Regions from separate parts of the Janthinobacterium sp. BJB304 genome, predicted to be linked through region 3. Evidence: predicted binding sites of a transcription regulator. Region 3 holds the regulator's gene; each other region holds the start of a gene.
What was found. The regulator FNR, encoded in region 3, switches genes on or off when oxygen is low (the NO sensors DNR and NnrR bind a similar motif). The targets are predictions, from matches to a motif close to TTGATNNNNATCAA.

Region 1: the regulator FNR is predicted to act here: its motif matches at 1,550-1,563, upstream of CSQ95_RS10725 (universal stress protein).
Region 2: the regulator FNR is predicted to act here: its motif matches at 1,724-1,737, upstream of CSQ95_RS23165 (OmpW family protein).
Region 4: the regulator FNR is predicted to act here: its motif matches at 1,700-1,713, upstream of CSQ95_RS04300 (bacteriohemerythrin).

The regions. Positions count from the first base shown of each region.
Region 1 covers NZ_PDZN01000007.1:181,523-186,568, forward strand. The annotation lists gene CSQ95_RS10715 (helix-turn-helix domain-containing protein) at 1-679, shown strand, start outside; gene CSQ95_RS10720 (Crp/Fnr family transcriptional regulator) at 683-1,468, shown strand; gene CSQ95_RS10725 (universal stress protein) at 1,625-2,068, shown strand; gene CSQ95_RS10730 (response regulator transcription factor) at 2,297-3,013, opposite strand; gene CSQ95_RS10735 (helix-turn-helix domain-containing protein) at 3,270-4,097, shown strand; gene CSQ95_RS10740 (response regulator transcription factor) at 4,314-4,973, opposite strand; gene CSQ95_RS10745 (PAS domain S-box protein) at 4,970-5,046, opposite strand, start outside.
Region 2 covers NZ_PDZN01000022.1:92,601-97,646, reverse strand. The annotation lists gene CSQ95_RS23175 (methionine ABC transporter permease) at 1-101, shown strand, start outside; gene CSQ95_RS23170 (MetQ/NlpA family ABC transporter substrate-binding protein) at 127-954, shown strand; gene CSQ95_RS23165 (OmpW family protein) at 1,041-1,658, opposite strand; gene fur (ferric iron uptake transcriptional regulator) at 2,022-2,462, shown strand; gene CSQ95_RS23155 (MerR family transcriptional regulator) at 2,537-2,899, shown strand; gene CSQ95_RS23150 (NAD(P)H-dependent oxidoreductase) at 2,973-3,563, shown strand; gene CSQ95_RS23145 (SpoIIE family protein phosphatase) at 3,744-4,961, shown strand; gene CSQ95_RS23140 (SiaB family protein kinase) at 5,027-5,046, shown strand, end outside.
Region 3 covers NZ_PDZN01000001.1:372,555-377,600, forward strand. The annotation lists gene CSQ95_RS01710 (response regulator) at 1-1,951, opposite strand, end outside; gene fnr (fumarate/nitrate reduction transcriptional regulator Fnr) at 2,191-2,949, shown strand; gene CSQ95_RS01720 (FixH family protein) at 3,074-3,598, opposite strand; gene ccoG (cytochrome c oxidase accessory protein CcoG) at 3,745-5,046, opposite strand, start outside.
Region 4 covers NZ_PDZN01000003.1:65,423-70,468, reverse strand. The annotation lists gene CSQ95_RS04305 (hypothetical protein) at 324-1,184, shown strand; gene CSQ95_RS04300 (bacteriohemerythrin) at 1,226-1,624, opposite strand; gene CSQ95_RS29575 (hypothetical protein) at 1,934-2,089, opposite strand; gene CSQ95_RS04295 (hypothetical protein) at 2,230-2,415, opposite strand; gene CSQ95_RS04290 (sulfite reductase flavoprotein subunit alpha) at 2,546-5,046, opposite strand, start outside.

The DNA of each region.
Region 1 (5,046 bases), on a different contig from region 3:
CCCCGCCGCCCATTCGGCTCGCGCCTTCGGCGTGCGTCAATTTGACAGTGAGCGAATCGATGGTCGCTGCAACCGGGTACGACGCAAGGCGTTCCTGTATCGTGCCGGCGATCCCGTTGCCGAATGCGTATTTGCCGTACGCTACGGAAGTTTCAAGCACTACCGCGCCGATGGAACTGGTGCACAAAAAATCACCTGCTTTCCTGTATGCGGCGACTTCCTGGCACTCGATAGTATTGGGCAGACAAAACATCTTTGTACGGCCATCGCGATGGAGGACAGTGAAGTGTGCGAGATTGGCTACGCCACGTTGCGCCAGCAGCCGCTCTTGTTCCATAGTCTCATCCGTCAAAATATTCTGGATATCCGCAATACCTCTCTACAACTATATCGCAGTCCTGCGGAACAGCGCCTCGCCACCTTCTTGCTACGTCTTGCCCGGCAGTATGGTCAACAGGGCGACGCGCCGACACGCTATCGCTTGCCGATGTCACGCCCCGACATCGCCAACTATCTGCACCTTGCCCCGGAAAGTGTCAGCAGACTCCTGCACCATTTCAAACTGGCGGGCCTCATTTTGCTTGAAAACCGGGACATCGTTATCACGGATCTGCCAGCACTTGAACAAATGGCGCTGGCGACTGGCAACCGCTCGCTTAGCCACTCTATGGGGAGTTGACACATGTCCACGGCAGCCCATCTCACTGATGACGGGACGAAGCCCTTCTCATGCCTCGATTGCCACGCCCGCGAACGATGTTTGCCTGCAGGCATGAACGATACGGACTGCGCCAAGGTCGAAGGATTCATACTGCAGCAGCATCACCTACGGCGGGGGGCAACCCTGCAAAGCATACATGAACCGGTACTGGGGCGCCTGTATGCCATTCGCCATGGCCAGTTTAAATCCTATCAATTGGACCATCGAGGAGAGCAGTGCATTACCAGACTGTCAGGTAATGGCGACTTGTTGGGACTCGACAGCATTAGCCTTAAGCACTATACGGATACCACGACAGCTGTCTGCGACAGCATAGTATGCGAGTTTTCTTATGTACAGCTGGTAGAAACGGGCCAGCACTTTCCTGGACTGTTCTTGCGCCTGGAACAGATGCTGAGCAAGGAACTGGCTCGACTGCAAGACCTTACTCTCCTGCTCAGATATCACCACGCAGAACAAAAGTTCGCTCAGTTCCTGTTGCAGCTGGTTTGGAAAGAGACACAACAAAATGGCAAGGGGCCATACCTGGACCTCGTGTTATCGCGTAAAGAAGTTGCGGATTATCTAAGTCTGACCCATGCAACCATCGCCAGACTGCTAAGCCGCCTGCAGCGGCTTGGCATCCTGTCAGTGAGACATCGTCATCTTCAGTTGCTCGACATGCCAGCCTTGAAGCAGATCGCTGCGGGGCAATATGCTCCATCTCAGGCGACGCCTGAAAGCACACTGGCACATGCAACATTCTGAGTATCGGAAACATCGCCATGGCACCATGAATGAGCATTGACATACGATGGACAACTATTACGGTTGTCAATGCACGTTGGATTGATCCTGATCATGGTTGTGCCAGAGTATCAGCGCCACATTCTCATTCCCCGTCAAAAATAGAAGGTGAGCAATATGTTCAAACACATACTCGTCCCCACCGATGGCTTGCCAGCTTCCAGGCCGGCCATTCTTTCAGCCATCGCGCTGGCATGCTCCTGTGGCGCCCGCATCACCGGCATACATGTAGTACCCGACTTTCACGTCTTGACTCCGGATCCCGACATGCTCGAAGCGACGCGTGGCAGCTACCTGGAAGATAGTGTCGCCGCTGGTGGCAGGATACTCAATTTCATCACTGAGCGTGCACGCGAAGCTGGTGTCGAATGCACCACTATTCTGAAACGCTCCGATCACCCTCATCAGAAAATACTCGACGCTGCCAAGGAAAATGGCTGCGACTTGATCGCGATGGCACCCCATAGCAAGTTCGGCATGAAAGACGTGTTGCTAGGGAGCGAAACCCACAAAGTATTGTTACACAGTCCGGTGCCGGTACTGGTGCTCCGCGCTGCGTAATCCAACCAGATCCGGCGCTAGGGAGCAGCGTCCCCATCAAAAGCGTCTTCCGCCGTGATGCACAGCCACGCCCAAGGAGACGTCTCCTCTTCAGCTCTCCATGAGTGCTGATGGAAAAGTAATGCGCCACACGTCGGCTGGCGCTCATGGAGCAGACAATGAGCGGCGGTATTTCCATCGAAAAAATGGTAGCCTGATATCACGGTACTCCTGCGACACCATTCCCGCTTACAGCATGCCATGCTCCAGCGCATAGCGCGTCAATTCAGCGTTGCAAGACATCTCCATCTTGCTCAGAATGCGCGCACGGTAACTCGTCACAGTATTGGGGCTCAGCTGCAGCATTGCCCCGATGCGTACCAGCGATTCGCCTGCGGCAATCAGCAGGAAAACCTCCATTTCACGCTCCGATAACGCCTCATGCGCCCCGCTCGCCCCCTTCTTGCCGATCAGCGTTGTCAGCCGCTCCGTCAACGCTGCGCTGATATACCGGCCACCGGATGCCGCCTTGCGCACTGCCTCGATCAAGATGCCCGTCGACACATCCTTGGTCAGGTAACCTGCCGCTCCCAGGCGCAGTGCACGCAAGGCGTAGACTTCCTCTGAATATGTGCTCAGCATCAGTACGGCCATGCCGGGCTTCACGACACGCAACGATTTCAAGAGCTCCAGGCCGTTCTTGCCAGGCATGACGATATCCACCAGGGCAACGTCAAATTCCTCGCTGGCGACACGCTCAACGGCTTCCTGAAAATTCCTTGCTTCGCCGCCGATGCGGATGTCTGGTGCCATGCTCAGCATTAAGCCGACGCCATTGCGCACTATGGCATGATCGTCAACCAACAGCACACGAATGCCTTCCGCTTCCATAGCCCGCATCCATTCAGTGAAAAACAGCATTTTATTTTCCGCTGAACTGGCAACCACGTCAACGGATGCTTCCATGCCATCGGAAGGACATGCATGCAAGGACAATCAAGTTGGTCCAGCAAAACATCGGAGCGATGAACAGTCATGAAATCTGGTGCCCGCTGTTTGCCGTCCGTAGGTGATCCCCCACATCAACGCACCAGATAAATCACTACGCAAAGCTAGGTCTTTATCTTATATCGGGCGAACACATCCGCGCACATACTATGTCAAGAGGGAATCAGAAGAAAAATCAACTCCTTGACACCACTTGCCAGGACTGGGGAAGTAAATGAACACATTCCACACTTTGCTCTCGTTACGAGAGACCTCCCATTCTCCAACCAGTACGTGCGCTAAATGCAGCTCCCGGATTCGTTGTCTACCGTCCGGTTTGGATGAGCGCTATATAACGCAACTCGACAAGATCATCGGCAAACGTCGCTGGATAGAACGGAACGATCTGCTCTTCCGTGTCGGCGAACCATTTCAAAACTTGTATATTATTCATTGCGGCCAGTTCAAGACATTTCAGGATAATATGCGTGGAAAACAGCATGTCACCGGCTTCCATATGGCTGGTGAGTTACTTGGGATGAGCGCGATCAGCAGCGGTTTCCAGGACAACAATGCCATGGCGCTCGAAGACAGCGAAGTTTGTGAAGTTCCTTTCCTGCGCCTGCAAGAACTATGCGCTGAAGTCCCGGTACTGCAGCAGCACTTCCACAGGATGCTGAGCGATGAAATTAATCGCGAGCAACGCATTATGCGCTTCCTGGGTAGCAGGGCCGAACAGCGTTTCGCCATTTTCCTGCTTGACCTGTCAGCGCGCTATGCCGCGAGAGGATACTCAAGTAGCCACTTTCAAGTACTCATGTCACGCGAAGACATAGGCAACTATATGGGGCTGACCATGGAAAGCATCAGCCGCTTGATGTCGAAGTTCAGGAAAAATGGCTGGATTGACACAGATGGCAAGAATCTGCGTATATGCGATTACGGCGCCATCGAAACAATCGCCAACGACGACGACATCGAAGGGCAAGATATCGCCACAACATTGTTGCGCAAAGCCAAGGCAAGACAGCCCCTCAGCTCAAAAGCAACGGCCAATCATTGAACCCTCATACCATCCTGCCTTCAAGCGCGGCGCGCCGATACGCACACCACCATCAGCTTGCATTTCAAGTCACTGTATCGCCTTCGCGCTGGCCCAACATCTGAATCTGCCCCAGGCATTGCCAAGCGCTTCATACAGTTATGCTCAACCGTAGTCGCATTTGGGCGGCATCACAGATGGCGTCATTCCAGGTGAAGGATGTCATCCATTACCCATCTAGCTATCGCCGAGAATTGACGGGCCTATGCCATTTTCTATGGCAAAGCGGGTAAGTTGCACATTATTCTTGGCGCCCGTTTTTTCCAGCAAGCGGGTTCGATAGGTAGCAATAGTATTGGGACTCAAATGCAACATCTGCGCGATGCTGCCGAGATCTTCACCTGCCGCCAGCAAACGCAATACTTCCAACTCCCGGTCCGACAACTTCTCATAGCAGCTCAGCGCGCTGCCACCAATCATATTTGCAATCTTCTCCGTCACAGCCGGGGTAATGTATTTCCCCCCGGCCGCGGCCTTGTATACTGCCCCGACCAGGACTGCGGCACTGCTGTTCTTGGTCAAGTAACCGGCTGCACCATACCGCAATGCCCGCACTGCATACACTGTCTCGGCATACATGGACAGCATCAACACGGCAAGACGTGGCCACTCGCGCCGCAGGCGTTTGAGCAACTGCAAACCATTTTGATCCGACAAGCCGATATCGATGATCGCGACGTCGAACGGTTGCGACTGTAGCAAATCCAGCGCAGCATGCGCAGTCTCGGCCTCCCCCGCGACATCTATGCCGTCATCCATGCCAAGCATCAAACGAATGCCTTTACGAGCGACAATATGGTCATCCACAAGCAAGACGCGAATTTTCCGGGATGTCATATGTCCACCTGCAATGGCAAGCGCAACATAACGAGTGTTCCATGTTCGAGAGGAATGAAGCGGATATCGCCGC
Region 2 (5,046 bases), on a different contig from region 3:
AGACGGACATCATGGTCGCCACCGTGGCCATCCTGATCGTGCTGGTGCAAACCATCCAGTTCACCGGCACGCGCATCGCCAAGCGCCTCGACAAACGTTAATTCATATTCAGAAACAAGGACCTGCATGAACCACCTTCGCCGTAATTTGCTCCTGGCCGCCGCCAGCCTGGCCTTCGCCACCGCCGCCCACGCCAAGGACCCGAAAGAACTCGTCATCGGCACCAGCTCCGGCCCGTATTCCGACCAGCTGAAGCTGGGCATCAAGCCTATCCTGGAAAAACAGGGCTACAAGGTCAAGATCGTCGAATTCAACGACTACGTGCAGCCGAACTACGCGCTGGCCGAAGGCTCGCTGGACGCCAACGTGTTCCAGCACATCGTCTACCTGACCAAGTTCGCCACCGATAACAAGCTGCCATTGAGCTCCTTGATCACCGTGCCGACCATGCCGATCGGCCTGTACGGCGGCAAGCAAAAGACGCTGGCCGACGTGAAGAACGGCGCCACCATCACCATGCCGAACGACCCGACCAACCAGGCGCGCGCGCTGGTGATGCTGGCCAAGATGGGCTGGATCAAGCTCAAACCGAACGTCGATCCGCTGCGCGCGTCCGAACGCGACGTGCTGGAGAACCCGAAGAAGCTGAAACTGGTGCCGCTGGAAGCGGCGCAGCTGCCACGTTCGCTGGCAGACGCCGACTACGCCTTTGTGAACGGTAACTTCGCCCTGGCCGCCGGCATGAAGCTGACGTCGGCCCTCAGCGTGGAAAAGATCTCGGACAGCTATATCAACCTGGTCGCCATCCGCACGGCCGACAAGGCCAAGCCATGGGTGAAGGACCTGGAAGCGGCCTACCGCTCGCGCGCCTTCCTCGACGCGACGAACAAATACCTGGCCGGCTACGAAAAGACGGACTACCAGCTGGCGCTGGAAAAGACGCTGAAAAAATAAACAGCGTGCACCAAACGTAAAAAGGACGGCCAAGGCCGTCCTTTTTTATTGTCTGTCCGCGCCTTGCGGGCGCTGTCATGCCTTGCTTAGAAGCGGTAGCCGACGCCTACGCCGATCAGGATAGGATCGACTTTGACTTCGCTGATCTTGGCGCCGCCGGCCAGTACGTCGCTGCGGATCTGTACTTTCTTGATGTCGAAGTTCAGCGACCAGTTTTTGTCCAGTTTGTAATCGACACCGGCTTGCAGCGAGTAGCCCCAGCTGTCATGCTCCAGGCGGCCTGCGCCGTTCAGCAATTTCACGTCCGAGATATTCGTGTAGTTCACGCCGGCACCCACGTATGGGCTGAACTGTTTTTCAGGCATGAAGTGGTATTGCAGCGACAGGGTCGGCGGCAAATGCTTGAAAGTACCGATCTTCGTGCCGGACAAGGTAACGTCATGCTTTTGCGGATACGTCAGGATCAGCTCGGCAGCGATGTTAGGCGTGAAGAAATACGAAATATCGATTTCAGGAATCGTCTTGCTGCTGACGTGAATAAGGTCGGATGCGCCGACGCCACCAACAGGAGCAGATTTGTTGGCCGGATCGATGTGCACGGCGCGGGCACGGACCAGCCATGGGCTTTCCTGTGCCATTGCGTTGCCGGCGAAGGCGCCGATGGCGGCCAGGACGATTGCTGCTGCAGTTGCGGACTTTTTCATTCTAGTTCCCTCTTTTTGTCGTTAAGTAACGCTGCGAAGTCTAAGAGTGCAGTGCAACAAAAACTTTGATCCACATCAAATAGTGCTAGATGGCATCACTAGACGGATTTTTTCCTTTGCCCAGGTCAAGAAAATGCGGCAATGCAGCGTGAACGCTTGCATGCCGCCCATTTCAGCGGCCAGCCAGCCGCACAATGCCGGGACAAATTGCGCGCCGCGCAATGGTTACTTGCGCCGATGTCACTGGATTGCCGCCTGCCCCTGCAGCATACTATTTCCAGTGCACACATGAGAATGGTAATGATTATCATTTGCGATATAATGGCTTACCTCGCTCAGCGACTACAAAAAGGAATGGGAGACATGGATATATTGAGGGAACTGCGTGAATCGGGCTTGAAAGTGACCATCCCCCGCTTGCGGATTCTGCAGCTGTTCCAGGAAGGCACGATCAAGCACCTGAGTGCGGACGATGTCTACAAACTCTTGCTGGCTGAAAAGATCGACGTGGGCCTGGCCACCATCTACCGCGTGCTCATGCAGTTTGCCGAGGCCGGCATTCTGTTTCGCCGGCACTTCGAATCGGGCCACGCCGTGTTCGAACTCAATGAAGGCCAGCACCACGACCACCTGGTCTGCACGGGTTGCGGCAAGGTCGATGAATTTGTCGACGAAGGCATCGAACTGCGCCAGAACGAGATCGCCGCCGAACGGGGCTTCGTGCTGCACGAGCACGCGCTGTCGCTGTACGGCACCTGCGCCGAATGCACGGCGAAGAAAGTCCCGCCGCGCAAAGCCTCCTGAGGCAGCGCGGAAGGTAGCGCCTGGCAAGCCACCTGCGCTACACTGCATGCGCCACAGCTCAACAAGGGACAAGCATGTACATCGGAGAAATCGCCCGCCTGGCGGGCACCTCGCCCAAGGCCTTGCGCCACTATGAAGCGCTGGGCTTGCTGGGCGACGTGCGCCGTTCCGGCGCCTATCGCGTCTACACGCAGCAAGACCTGGCGCAGGTCAAACTGATACGCCAGGCGCAGGTCCTGGGCTTCCGCCTGGCCGAACTGCTGCCCGTCCTGGCCGGCGACGATACGGACTGGGCTGCCCTGTCACGGCACATCGACGCCAAGCGCGCGCAGGTGCGGCAGGATATCGCCCGCCTGCGCCAGCTCGACGCGCAGCTGGCCGACATCGATACGGAAATCCGCGACTGCCTGGCGCGCCAGCAACTGCAGGCAGCCTGACACTGCGCGCTTGACTCTGCCCCCAGGGGCAGGCTTTAGCATGCAAGCTCTTCTTTAACGGAAAGCCTGCAGCATGAGCAAAATTACACCGAAGCGCATTTTAATTCTCCTCGGCCACCCGTCCAGCGACAGTTTCTGCGCCGCCCTGGCCGAGGCCTACGCCGCCACGGCCCGCAGCGCAGGCCATACCGTGCGCGAACTGCGCCTGGGCCAGCTGGACTTCGACCAGAACCTGCATGAAGGCTACCGCCAGGTGCAGCCGCTGGAGCCAGACTTGCTGGCCGCGCAGGAAGCCATCAGCTGGGCCGAACACCTGGTGTTCGCCTACCCGATCTGGTGGGGCGGCGCGCCGGCCCTGCTGAAAGGCTTTGTCGACCGCATCTTCCTGCCCGGCTTTGCCTTCAAATACCGCCCGGGCAAGGCCTTTCCCGCCCAGCTGCTGAAGGGCCGCACGGCGCAGCTGCTGGTGGCGATGGACACGCCGCCCTGGTACTTCCGCTGGGTCTACCACATGCCCGGCATTCACCAGCTGCGCAAGACGACCCTGGAATTTTGCGGCGTCAAGCCCGTCAAGGTGGCCTGCTTCGGCCCCATGATCGACTCCACCGGCACGCAGCGCGCGCACTGGCTGGAGCAGGCACAGGCGCTGGCCAGGCGTCTGTAAGCCCGGCAACGGATTGCCATGCAGCCATCTTGCATACGGTTTTGACAAGCCGGTAATCAAGCCGTCATATTCAGCGGCTACCATGATGATATTGCCTGTTTGTCAGTCGCCTTGCTCTCGCGACAACAAAGGTCCGATCGTCATGTAAAGGTAGCCGCTGTGGAGTTCAACGCTTCTCGATTGCATCTTCCCCGTTATCGCACGTCCGTGGCGCTTGATCTGTGCGTTCCCACGGAATCGGTGCAGGCCGACGCCAGCAACTTCGCCGTGCTGGAATTGTTCACGGAACGGCGTGACATGATGAGCCTGCCCGTCACGGAACAGCAAAAGCCGATCGGCTTGATCAGCCGCAATATCTTCATGTCGCAGATGTCCAAGCCCTTTTATCACGAGGTGTACGGCAAGAAGAGCTGCATCGCCTTCATGGACAAGGAACCGCTGATCGTCGATGGCGCCATGAGCATCGAAGACCTCACCTTCCGCGCCGTGGAAGCGGGAGAGAAGGCGCTGGCCGACGGCTTCATCATCACCGAGGATGGCGCGCTGGCCGGCGTGGGCTTCGGCCTGCAGCTGATGAACGTGGTGGCCACCATGCAGGCGGAAAAGAACCGGCAGATCATGCACAGCATCGATTACGCCAGCGTGATCCAGCGCGCGCTGCTGCGCACCTCCGATGCGGAATTGCGCGCCACCCTGCCCGACGCGCACCTGGAATGGCAGCCGCGCGACGTCGTCGGCGGCGACTTCTACTTTTTCGAACGCCACGAAGGGGGCTGGTTCGCCGCCATCGCCGACTGCACGGGCCACGGCGTGCCCGGCGCCTTCATGACCCTGATCGCCTCGTCGGCCCTGAGCCAGTCCTTGCGCGAACGGGGGCCGCGCGATCCGGCCGCCCTGATCGGCGCCGTCAGCCGCGCCATCAAGACCCTGCTGGGCCAGGACGGCGCCGACAGCGGCGCGGCCACCGGCCACGCCGGCTCGAACGACGGCATGGATTGCGCCTTTTTATGCTACGACACGGCCAGCGCCAGCCTGCGTTTCGCGGGGGCGAAACTGGCGCTCTACGTGGTGGCGCCGGGAGAAGAAACCGTGCGCGCCATCGATGGCGCGCGCATGGGCGTGGGCTATGTCGACACGCCGGCCGGCTACTGCTGGCACAACGAGACGCTCGCCCTTCCCGTCGGCAGCCTGCTGTTTCTCACCACCGACGGCTTGCTCGACCAGATCGGCGGCGCGCGCGACATCGCCTACGGCAAGCGGCGCATGCGCGAGCAGTTGCTGGCGCGACGCGACGCACCGGCCGGCGACGTGGCGGCGGCCCTGCTGCAGGACAGCGCCGCCTGGCAGGGAAAACAGCCGCGCCGCGACGACCTGACTTTTTTCTGTTTCCGCCTGTAGTTTTGGCGCCATCGCGCCACCTTATCAACAAGAAACCGGGTCACCGGCTAGCCAGGAGCACGCACGTGCTGTACGAAGAATTCAA
Region 3 (5,046 bases):
GCCAGCCCCACGCCTCGATCAGCTTGACGATCAGTTCGCGCGTGGTGCGGTTGTCGTCGGCCACCAGCAGGCGCAGCTGGCCCAGGGTGGGCGTGCGCCGCGTTTCGGCCGGCTGCGCCAGCATCTCGAACGGCACGCTGAACCAGAAACGGCTGCCTTTGCCTTCGCTGCTGGCGACGGCGATGTCGCCGCCCATCATGTGGATCAGCTGTTTGCTGATGGCCAGTCCCAGGCCCGTGCCGCCGAAGCGCCGCGTGATGCTCTGGTCGCCCTGCGAAAACGCGGCAAACAGCTGCTGTTGCTGCAACTCCGTCATGCCGATGCCCGTGTCGCGCACTTCGAAGCGCAGCCAGGCGCGGCCGTTGTCTTTCTCGGCCAGGCTGACGGCCACCACCACTTCGCCGCTCTCGGTGAACTTGATGGCGTTGCCGGCCAGGTTGACGAGAATCTGCTGCAGGCGCTGGGCGTCGCCCATGAGGCGGCGCGGCACGTCGGGCTCGACGGCAATCGCCAGTTCCAGCTCCTTTTCGCCCGCATTCATCGTCATCGTCGTGGCCAGCGTGTTCATGACCTCGTCGAGGTCGAATTCGACGGGCGACAATTCCATGCGGCGCGCCTCGATCTTCGAATAATCGAGCACGTCGTTGAGGATGCCCAGCAGCGACTGGCCCGCCACGCGCACCATGGTCAGATACTTGCGCTGTTCCGTATCGAGCTTGGTATTGCCCAGCAAATACACCATGCCCAGCACGGCATTGAGGGGCGTGCGGATTTCATGGCTCATGTTGGCCACGAAATCGCTTTTCGCGCGGTTGGCCGCCTCGGCCCGGTCGCGCTCCTGTTCCAGCTCCGCCGCGCGCGATTCGAGTTCCTGCTGCAGGCGGTCGCGCTCGCTCATCAGGCCGTTGAACGCTTCCGTCAGCTCGCCGATCTCGTCGCGCTGCTGTACGGGAACGGGGGTGAAACGGCTGCCGCTGGTGCGCAGCGCCTGCAGGGTGTCGCGCAGGCGCACCAGGGGCGAGAGCAGGCGCACGGTGACCCAGCCCAGCACGGCTGCGGCCAGCAGCGAGGCGAGGATGCTCCACAGCACCAGCCGGTACAGCACGCCGTCGAACGGTTCGAAGGCGTCGTGGAGGGGCAGCGAGGCGGCCAGCAGCCAGTTCACCGATTTCAGGCGTTTGAAGCTGTTGACGGCCGTGATGCCGCGGCTGTTGGTGCTGACCATGGTGCCTTCGCCATCGTCCTTCAGCAGCCGGGTGGTCGTCAGGTTGGCGTTCGGCACGCGCGGCTGCAGCAAACGGCTGGTGTCGGGATGCAGCACATAGCGCGGCACGGCGCCGCGCGTGAGGATGAAGTAATAGCCGCTCTTGCCGATCTTTTCCGAGCGCAGGCGCCCCAGCAGGTTGTCCTTGTACAGGCGCAGCACGCCGATCACCACGCCGGCCACCTGGCCATCGGCGGCGAGTATGGGCGCGACCATCTGCACGATGGGCATGCCGCTTGATTTGCCCAGCATCGGCTCGGTGATCATGGGCTGGCGCGTGCGCAGCACGGTCTGGAAATACTCGCGCTCGGCGACGTTGATGCCGGCGCGCCCCGCCACTTCCGGCATGTCGGCCACGACGGCGCCGTGCGCGTCGAGCACCAGCACGTCGTCGAACAGCACCAGCATCGAGCGGCGCGAATAGTATTCGCGCAATTGGGCGGGCTGGGTGATCAGTTCTGGCGGCTGCTGCCGGGCCGTCAGGGTGACGATCTGCAGCAGCATGCCCAGCTTGTCGTCGAGCTCGGCGGCGGTGCGGCTGATCAGGGACGACTGCTGGCTCAACAGTACCTTGGTGAAATCGTCGCGCATGTGCTGCACCTGGATCATGGTGACCAGCGCGATCATGGCGATCGAGGTCAGGCTGGTGGCCAGCGCGACTTTTGCTTTGATGCCGAGAGGCTTCATGATTTCCTTTTCAGTACCGGGCGGCACAGGCGGCAGATAATGCTGTCAGGAATTTTCCTATCAATACCCCAGCTTGGCAAGCGCCGCCACGCAAATTGCCCTCTCCGCATGGGCTTTTGACGATGTTGCCATATAATTAAAGTCGGAACGTCGTTTATTCAGCGAAATTGCGGTGAAATTGGCACACGGCAACCCTGTATGCAGTAAACTTGTTGTTGCATTTTCTAAAAGGTACCGACATGACTGAAGCGCTACTCACTCCAACCTCGCCCACAGTGACCGTGGAAGCGTTGCGTGCGCGATGCTCGACCTGCAGCATGCATCAATTGTGCCTGCCGATGGGCCTCGACGTGGGCGACATGGACAGACTGGACCAGATCATCGGCCGCCGCCGCAAGATCGTGCGCGGCGCTTCGCTGTTCCGCATCGGCGACTCGTTCCAGAACCTGTATGCGATCCGTCTGGGCCACTTCAAGACCTACCAGATCAATCCGGGCGGCGAAGAGCAGGTGACGGGCTTCCAGATGGCGGGCGAACTGCTGGGCATGGACGCCATCAGCGCCGACCGCCACCACTGTAATGCGGTGGCGCTGGAAGACAGCGAAGTGTGTGAAATCCCGTTTTCCAGCCTGGAACAATTGCTGGGCAATATGCCGACCCTGCTGCGCCATTTCCACCGCATGATGAGCCAGGAAATCACGCGCGAGCAAAGTGTCATGCTGTTGCTGGGCAACATGCAGGCGACGCAGCGTTTTGCCGCCTTTATCGTCAACCTGGCGTCGCGCTATGAAGCGCGCGGCTATTCGGCCAGCAAATTTCAGTTGCGCATGTCGCGCGAGGAAATCGGCAACTACCTGGGCCTGACCATCGAAAGCGTCAGCCGTTTATTGTCGAAATTCAAGAAGGAAGGCTGGCTGCGCGTCTCCAACCGCGAGATCGAGATCTTGCAGCCGGCAAAACTGAAGGCCATTACGGCCGGCACCGACGTCTGCAAGTAACAGCACCGTCAAAACCTACTGCGCGTCGTGCTTTGCGGCCTGCGATGCTCGCTGTGCTATAGCACAGCTGTGCTTCTCAGCCACAAATCACTGCCGCTCGCTACGGTTTTCCCGGCACTGTACGTTATAGTTCCTCATCCGCGTGCAGCGCGATGCTGCGTTGCAGCGGCCAGGTCCAGATGCCGGACAGGCGCCACTCGCGTTTGTCGTTTTCCACCAGCACTTGCCAGCGGCTGCGCTCGAGCATCGGCAGCGCCACGGAAAAATTGCCGGCCGCATCGGGCTGCACCAGCAGCTTGATATCCTTTTCCGGCAGGGTCGCATGCGCCAGGTGCAGCTGCAATGGCCCCTGGTACGCCTTGCCGAAGCTGTGCACGGAGCCGCTCAGGCGCGCTGCAGCGACGTCATACGACAGGGTCGTATCCATCGCCAGGTCGCTGGCGATCGTGTCGCGCTTCAAATCCTGGTTGATCGCCTTGCCCTGCTTGTAATAGTCGCCCACCACCAGCGCGTCGGGCTGCGTAAACGCGATATAGCCCATGAAGCTGCCGACGACCACGGACAGGCCGGGACCGATCATCAGCAGCCATGGCCAGCGATGCTTGTACCATGGGGCAACGGGAGGTTGCAGTTTCAGACTGTCGGACATTGTGTTCTCCTTGGGGCCGGACCCTTTGGGTCCGACCCCAGCTTTTGCTTCCGGGTTGAAAATCAAGTGACCCTAACGCATGATTGATGATACCCCTACGGCGAAATACCGGGGTCGGGCCCGGAGGGGCCGACCCCAAATCAACATCACCGCGGCACGATGAACACCGCGCTTTCGCGCACATGCAGCGACGGGTCGTCCAGCGATTGCAATTCGATCGCAATCTTGTTCGAGCCCTTCTCGCCCACGCCGTGCGGCACGCGCAGGCGGATCGGCCAGCCCAGCGTTTCCGTCGGCTGCAAGGTCACTTCCTCGCGCGTCAGCAAGGTCAGGCCCGGCAAGCCGGAAGCGCTGATTTTGAAATGCTGGCTTTGCTCCGAGGTGTTCATGATCTGCAGACGATAGACGTTTTCGATCATGCCGTCTTCCACTTCGCGTCCCATCGAACCGCGGTCGCGGATCACGTCCATCTTCAGGGGCGTGCGCAGGGCCAGCGACGTACACACGGCGATGATGATCAGGGCCAGGATGGACGTGTAGATCAGCACGCGCGGGCGCATGGCGCGCTGGCGGATCTGCTTCGAATTGAAGTTGTTTTCCATCGCATGGTCGGTGCTGTAGCGTATCAGGCCACGCGGCCGCTCGACCTTGTCCATCACGGTGTTGCAGGCATCGACGCAGGCGGCGCAGCCGATGCATTCATACTGCAGGCCGTTGCGGATATCGATACCGGTCGGACACACCTGCACGCACAGGGTGCAATCGATGCAGTCGCCCAGCCTGTCGTTGTTGCCGGCCTTCTTGCTCATGGCGCCGCGTGGTTCGCCGCGCTTGGCATCGTAGGTGATGATCAGCGTGTCCTGGTCGAACATGGCGCTCTGGAAGCGCGCGTAGGGGCACATGTATTTGCACACCTGCTCGCGCAGCCAGCCCGCGTTGCCGTAGGTTGCCAGGCTGTAGAACAAGACCCAGAACCATTCCCAGGGACCGAAATTGAGGGTGGTCACCTCGCGCGCCAGTTCCTTGATCGGCGTGAAGTAGCCGACAAAGGTAAAGCCCGTCCACAGGGCGATGGCGCCCCATACCAGGTGCTTGGCCGTCTTCTTGAACGCCTTGCGCACGGAGGGGCCCTGCTTGTCGAGGGCCATGCGCGCGCTGCGCGTGCCCTCGATGCGGCGTTCGACCCACAGGAAGATTTCCGTGTATACCGTTTGCGGGCAAGAAAACCCGCACCACACCCGCCCGGCAATGGCCGTGACGAGGAATAACAAATACGCACAGATGATCAGCAGGGCCGCCAGATAGATGAAATCCTGGGGCCACAGCACGACGCCGAAAATGTAGAACTTGCGCGTGGTCAAATCGAACAGCAGGGCTTGCCTGCCATTCCAGGTCAACCACGGCAAGCCGTAGAACGCGAGCTGGGTAAGCCATACGCATACCCATCT
Region 4 (5,046 bases), on a different contig from region 3:
TATTTTTAGTCGTGAGTGTTCCTATCTCGTCTGGCGAGCTGCGCAGTAGCTGGGGGATGGCGTAACGCTGGCCCGTGGTCTGGCTTGGATAGCAGTTCCACCGCAAGGCCCGGCGCGGACGGGCAGTGGAAAAGAAAGGCGCGCGATTCCTGTCACTTTTGTGAATAAGAATCATTATCAATATAGGTGATATTTGCCAAATAATCAAGCGTGTGCACCAAAGGAGTGCAGGCAGGAGTGCCGGCAGACCCGGGGCGGCGCATCGGCTTGCCTTCTGCGATAATGCAGGCGCTGACAAATATTTTCCTTAATGAAAGAAATGCATGCGTACATGGATCGCTTGTGCCGGATGGTTGTGTGTCGTCTCGCTGGGTCAGGCCCAGGAACACGCGCCGCCGCCGGCTGTTCCCGCGCCGCTGCAGAGCGCCAGCGTGCCGCCCGCCGCCGATGCCGTTGCGCCACCGCTTGCGCCGGCCACATCCGCGGCATCAGCACCCAAGGCAACGGCGCCAGCAGAGGAAGCCTTGCCACCGCAAACGGTGACGATCACGGCCACCAGCGATGCCAAGGCGCCGCACGTGCGGTTCACGGCATACCGTGAAAGTTATCTGACGGCCAGGAAAGTGTGGCAAGTGTCGAGCGGCAGCGTGGTCATGGCCCTGCGCCTGATTCCTGCCAAGCTGAGCGCCACCATCGACGATGTGCGCGTGGCCTTGCAAGGCAATGGCGCCCCCATGCCGATCAAGGTGTCGGCCGGCGGCGTGTTTGTCGTGCCGCTCAACGATGATATCGCCGCGCAGGACGGCACGTTTTTGGTGAACAAGGGCAGGGGCGAGCTGACGGCCAATATCGTGCTGCAGCCGTCCGTGGCGCGCGATGCGTGGAACGTCACGCGCGTGGGGCAGGTCTTGCGCGACGCCCGGCGCGCCGTGCGGGCCATCACGCCGTGGTACAAGCGGCCGTTCGCCAGCGACGTGCAATCGCTGGCCTTTTGCGCGGCCGAGCGGGGCAGCGCCTTGCAATTGATGGATGGAGAACAGCTGATCGCGACGCTGCCCATGAACGAGGCGGCCGTCAACGACATCAACCAGCCCGTGTTTTGCAAGATTTTCGACGGCGAAGACAAATACCCGGGACACTACCGCGTGGTCATGCCCGAGCAGGCGACAGTGCTGTTGCTGTAGCGGCTAAGAGTCACCCCTTTAAAGATGTGGCTCTTAAGTACCTAGTTGGGCTGGCGCTGCACCAGTTCCAGCGCCGCCGCCAGGGCCAGGTCCATGGTGGCCTGGTGGAAGATCAGCCACTGCGGCAACAGCGACAGCGCATGGCGGCCCTGTTCCAGGTCGCCTTCATCGACGGCGGCCCAGGCATGGTGCAAGCCGCTGAGCACGCGGGCATGCTGTTCGCGGTGGTTGGCCAGCGAGGGAAAGCCGATTTGCTCCATCAAATCTTCTTCCTCGCGGAAATCGCGTTCGACGGCCGCAATCAGCTCGCGAAACGCCACGCTGAAATGCTGGTCGCTTAATTGCCCCAGCCGTGCCAGCTCCTGAAACAGCGCCTCATGCGCCTCGTCGATGGCGGGAACGCCCAGCGCCATCTCATCTTTCCAATCCGATTTACCCATGCCGATGCCCCCGGTGAAGTCCGTCGCGGCGCGAAGCGGACTGTTCCAGTGTGGACGCAGCGAAGGGCGAAATCCATGATCTGGATCAAAAGTATGGTGAAGAGGGGAAGAGGAAAGCCGCCGGCGAAGAGAACAAATTCCCACCCGCAACAAAGCGGTTTTTAACGATGCGCCGTGTTACCGAGCGCCGCTGAAAAACGCCGCTGGCAAGGCGTCGTGCCGAAGGCAGTACGAATGTACGACGAGGCACGGCAACGCAGTCAGCGACGTTTTCTCAGCCGCGCGTCTTATTGTTCTCAGCCGCGCGTCTTATTGCTTGGGCCAGTGGGCCCACATGCCCTGCGCATCCACATTCGGCACCTGCATCTGCTGTCCGGCCGACGTCTGCATCGCATCCCTCAGCACGAGGGGCACGAGCATCAGGGCCGACAAGGCAAGGCAGAGCAGCACTTTGAGCGTCAACATGGTCGTCTCCCGGTGTCCCGGCGGCGGCGCGGGGATGCGGCGCCTGCCGGTCACGTCTTATGTACTACCATGCTTGCAGTTTAGTTCATCTGATTGAAACTTCAACTAGTTGCTGTGATGCACTGCACCAGTGACGCCTCTTATTTGGCCTTGCGGCTGCGCCGCGGCTTGCCTGCGGCGGGCAGGAAGGAGTCGAACCACACTTGCGTCAATTGCCGCGTATTTTTCGCCGCCTCGCGCTTGACGGCGGCCGTGGCGTGGCCGCGCGCCGTGTTGGCGACGCGGTTGGCGGCGCTCAGGTACATGCTCATCCAGGGGTTTTTCATGGCTAGCCTCGCAAACAGTGGGTGGGGGCGGCGCGGATATGCCGCCATGCCGCTACTGTAGTCCGATGGCCGGCGCTGACCGTGCGGCGGCCCACATAGCCGGGCGGCGCTGGCAATGTGCTGAGGCAGATCAATACACGTCGCGGCGGTAGCGTCCGGCCGCCAGCAGGGCGTCGAGACCGTCCTGGCCCAGCACTTCTTGCAGTACAGCATCGATTCCTGCCGCCATGCCTTGCAGGCTGCCGCACACGTAGACGATGGCGCCTTGCGCCAGCCAGTCGCGCAGCTCGCCGACGTTGGCGCGCAGGCGGTCCTGCACGTATTCGCGTTTGCCGCCCTCGTTGCCGTCGCGCGAAAAGACACGGTCCAGGCGCGCCAGGTGGCCAGCGTCCAGCCAGCCTTGCAACTCTGCGCCGCAGACGCTGTCAACAGCTTGCTGGCGCTCGCCGAACAGCAGCCAGTTACGGGCCAGCCCCGCCCGCTGACGCGCGCGCAGGTGTGCCCGCAGGCCTGCCAGGCCGGAACCATTGCCGATATAAATGCAGGGCACGTCGACCAGGGCGGGCGCGAAGGCGGGATTGGCTTGCAGGCGCAGGCGGATGGGGCTGCCTGTCGGGGCGAAGCGCGTGAGCCAGCCGGAACAGAGGCCGTACCCGTCGTTTTCCTCGCCCGTATGGCGTTCCTGGCGCACCAGCAATTGCAGTTCACCATCGGACGGCAGCGACGCGAGCGAATAGCTGCGCGGCGCATGCTGGGCGCTCTGCGCGTCGCCCTCGCTGCCATCCGCGTTGCACCCGATGATTTCCGCCAGCGCGCCCGCTTCCCAGGCAGCATCGGCGGGGCCCGTCAAGGTGATTTCATGCAGTTCGCCGCCCAGGCTGCCCGGGTTCAGCAGCACGCGGCGCGCCAGGCGCCATTCGGCGTACGACGCTTCTTCCTGTACGCCGATGGCGTCGATGGCGCTGCCGCTGCAGCGGACCAGCGCTTGCGACCAGGCGGCCAGGGCGGCGGGGTCATGCTTGTCCACTTCGATCAGCGGGAACAAGGGCGTGGCGCCCAGCGCTTGCAATTGTTGCGCCAGCGCATGGCCAAAGCCGCAGAAGGCGCCGTAATGGCGGTCGCCCAGGGCCAGCATGCCGAATTCCAGGCCGGCCAGCGGCGTGCCCGCCGTTTGTTGCAGCAGGCGCGCGAAGCGGCGCGTGCCGTCCGGCGCCTCGCCTTCGCCAAAGGTGCTGGCGACGATCAGGGCCCGTTCGTACTGGCGCAATTGCGCGGGATCGAAACGGTCCAGCGACTGCACATCGACGGCCACGCCCGCCTGCTGCAGGGCGCGCGCGCTTTCCAACGCCAGGCGCTCGGCCTGTCCCGACTGGCTGGCGTAGGCCACCAGGGTGGGCAAGCCTATATCTTGCTTGCCCGGAATGCCAGCCAGCAGAGCGCGCTGCGCTTGCACAGCCCGCTTGGCCTTGCGGCGGCCCAGGTACAGCATCCAGCCCGTGACGGCGAACAGGGGCAGGCCCAGGCTGGCCAGGGTGACGATGATGCGGCCGGGCAAGCCAAAATACGTGCCCATGTGCAGCGGATAAATGATGTTGACGAGGCGTGCACCCAGCGCCTGCTGGCTGTACGGTTCGTTTTCCGTGAGAGTGCCATTGGCCGGCGCAATGCTCATGCGGCTGCGCGCCCGTTCGTGCGGCGCATCGCCGGCCAGCCACGTGAATTGCACGGCTTCGCCGGGGCGCACGGGCAGACGCACCGTAGCCAGGGTCCAGCCGGGGGCGTGCTGCTGGAAAACGCTCCAGGCCAGGCCGATGTCGGCGACAGGCGATGGCTCCTGCGGCGCCCCTTTCTTGCCGGGCGCCTGCGCCGTGCGCGGGGGCTTGCCGGCCCAGGCGTCGATATTGTCGCGCACCACGTCATAGCTCCAGTAGATGCCCGTCAGGGTCAGCGCCACATAGACGACCAGGCACCAGGTGCCGGCCACGGCGTGCAGATTCCACAAAAAGGAGCGGCCTTTTAATGCAGGGTCGAAGGTCAGCCAGGTGCGCCAGTCCAGCGGACGGCGGGGCCAGCGCAGGTACAGGCCGGACAGTGCCAGGCCCAGCAGGCACAGGGCCAGCGCGCCCGCCACCTGCCGGCCCGGATCGCGCGGCAGCAGCAGCCAGCGGTGCAAGGATTCCGTCCACTCGAAAAATGCCGCGCCCGCCAGCGCCGGCTGGGTCGCGCCCGTGTACGGGTGCAGATAAACGGACTCGCCGCGCCGCTGGCCGTTCTTTGGCGCGAAAAACAGGCGTGGCGCCGCGCCCGCCTGCGCATACATGGTGACCGAGGCCACGCGCTGGCCGTGTTCGGCTGCGGCAATGCTGCTCAGCTGTGCCGGCGTCAGCGGTGCGCGCGTTTCCACGGGGACATGGCGCACGCCGGGGTTCATAACGTCGAGCAATTCATCCTTGAAGGCCAGGGTGGCGCCGCTCAGTCCGATGATCACCAGCACCGTGCCGGCCGTGATGCCGATGAACCAGTGCAATTGAAACCACACCTGCTTCCAGTTCCAGTGCCAGCGCCGTTGTTGCGCGACGGCGGCAAGCTGGCGCCGCTGGCCGGTTTCCGGCGCCTCATCGGCGCCGGCGC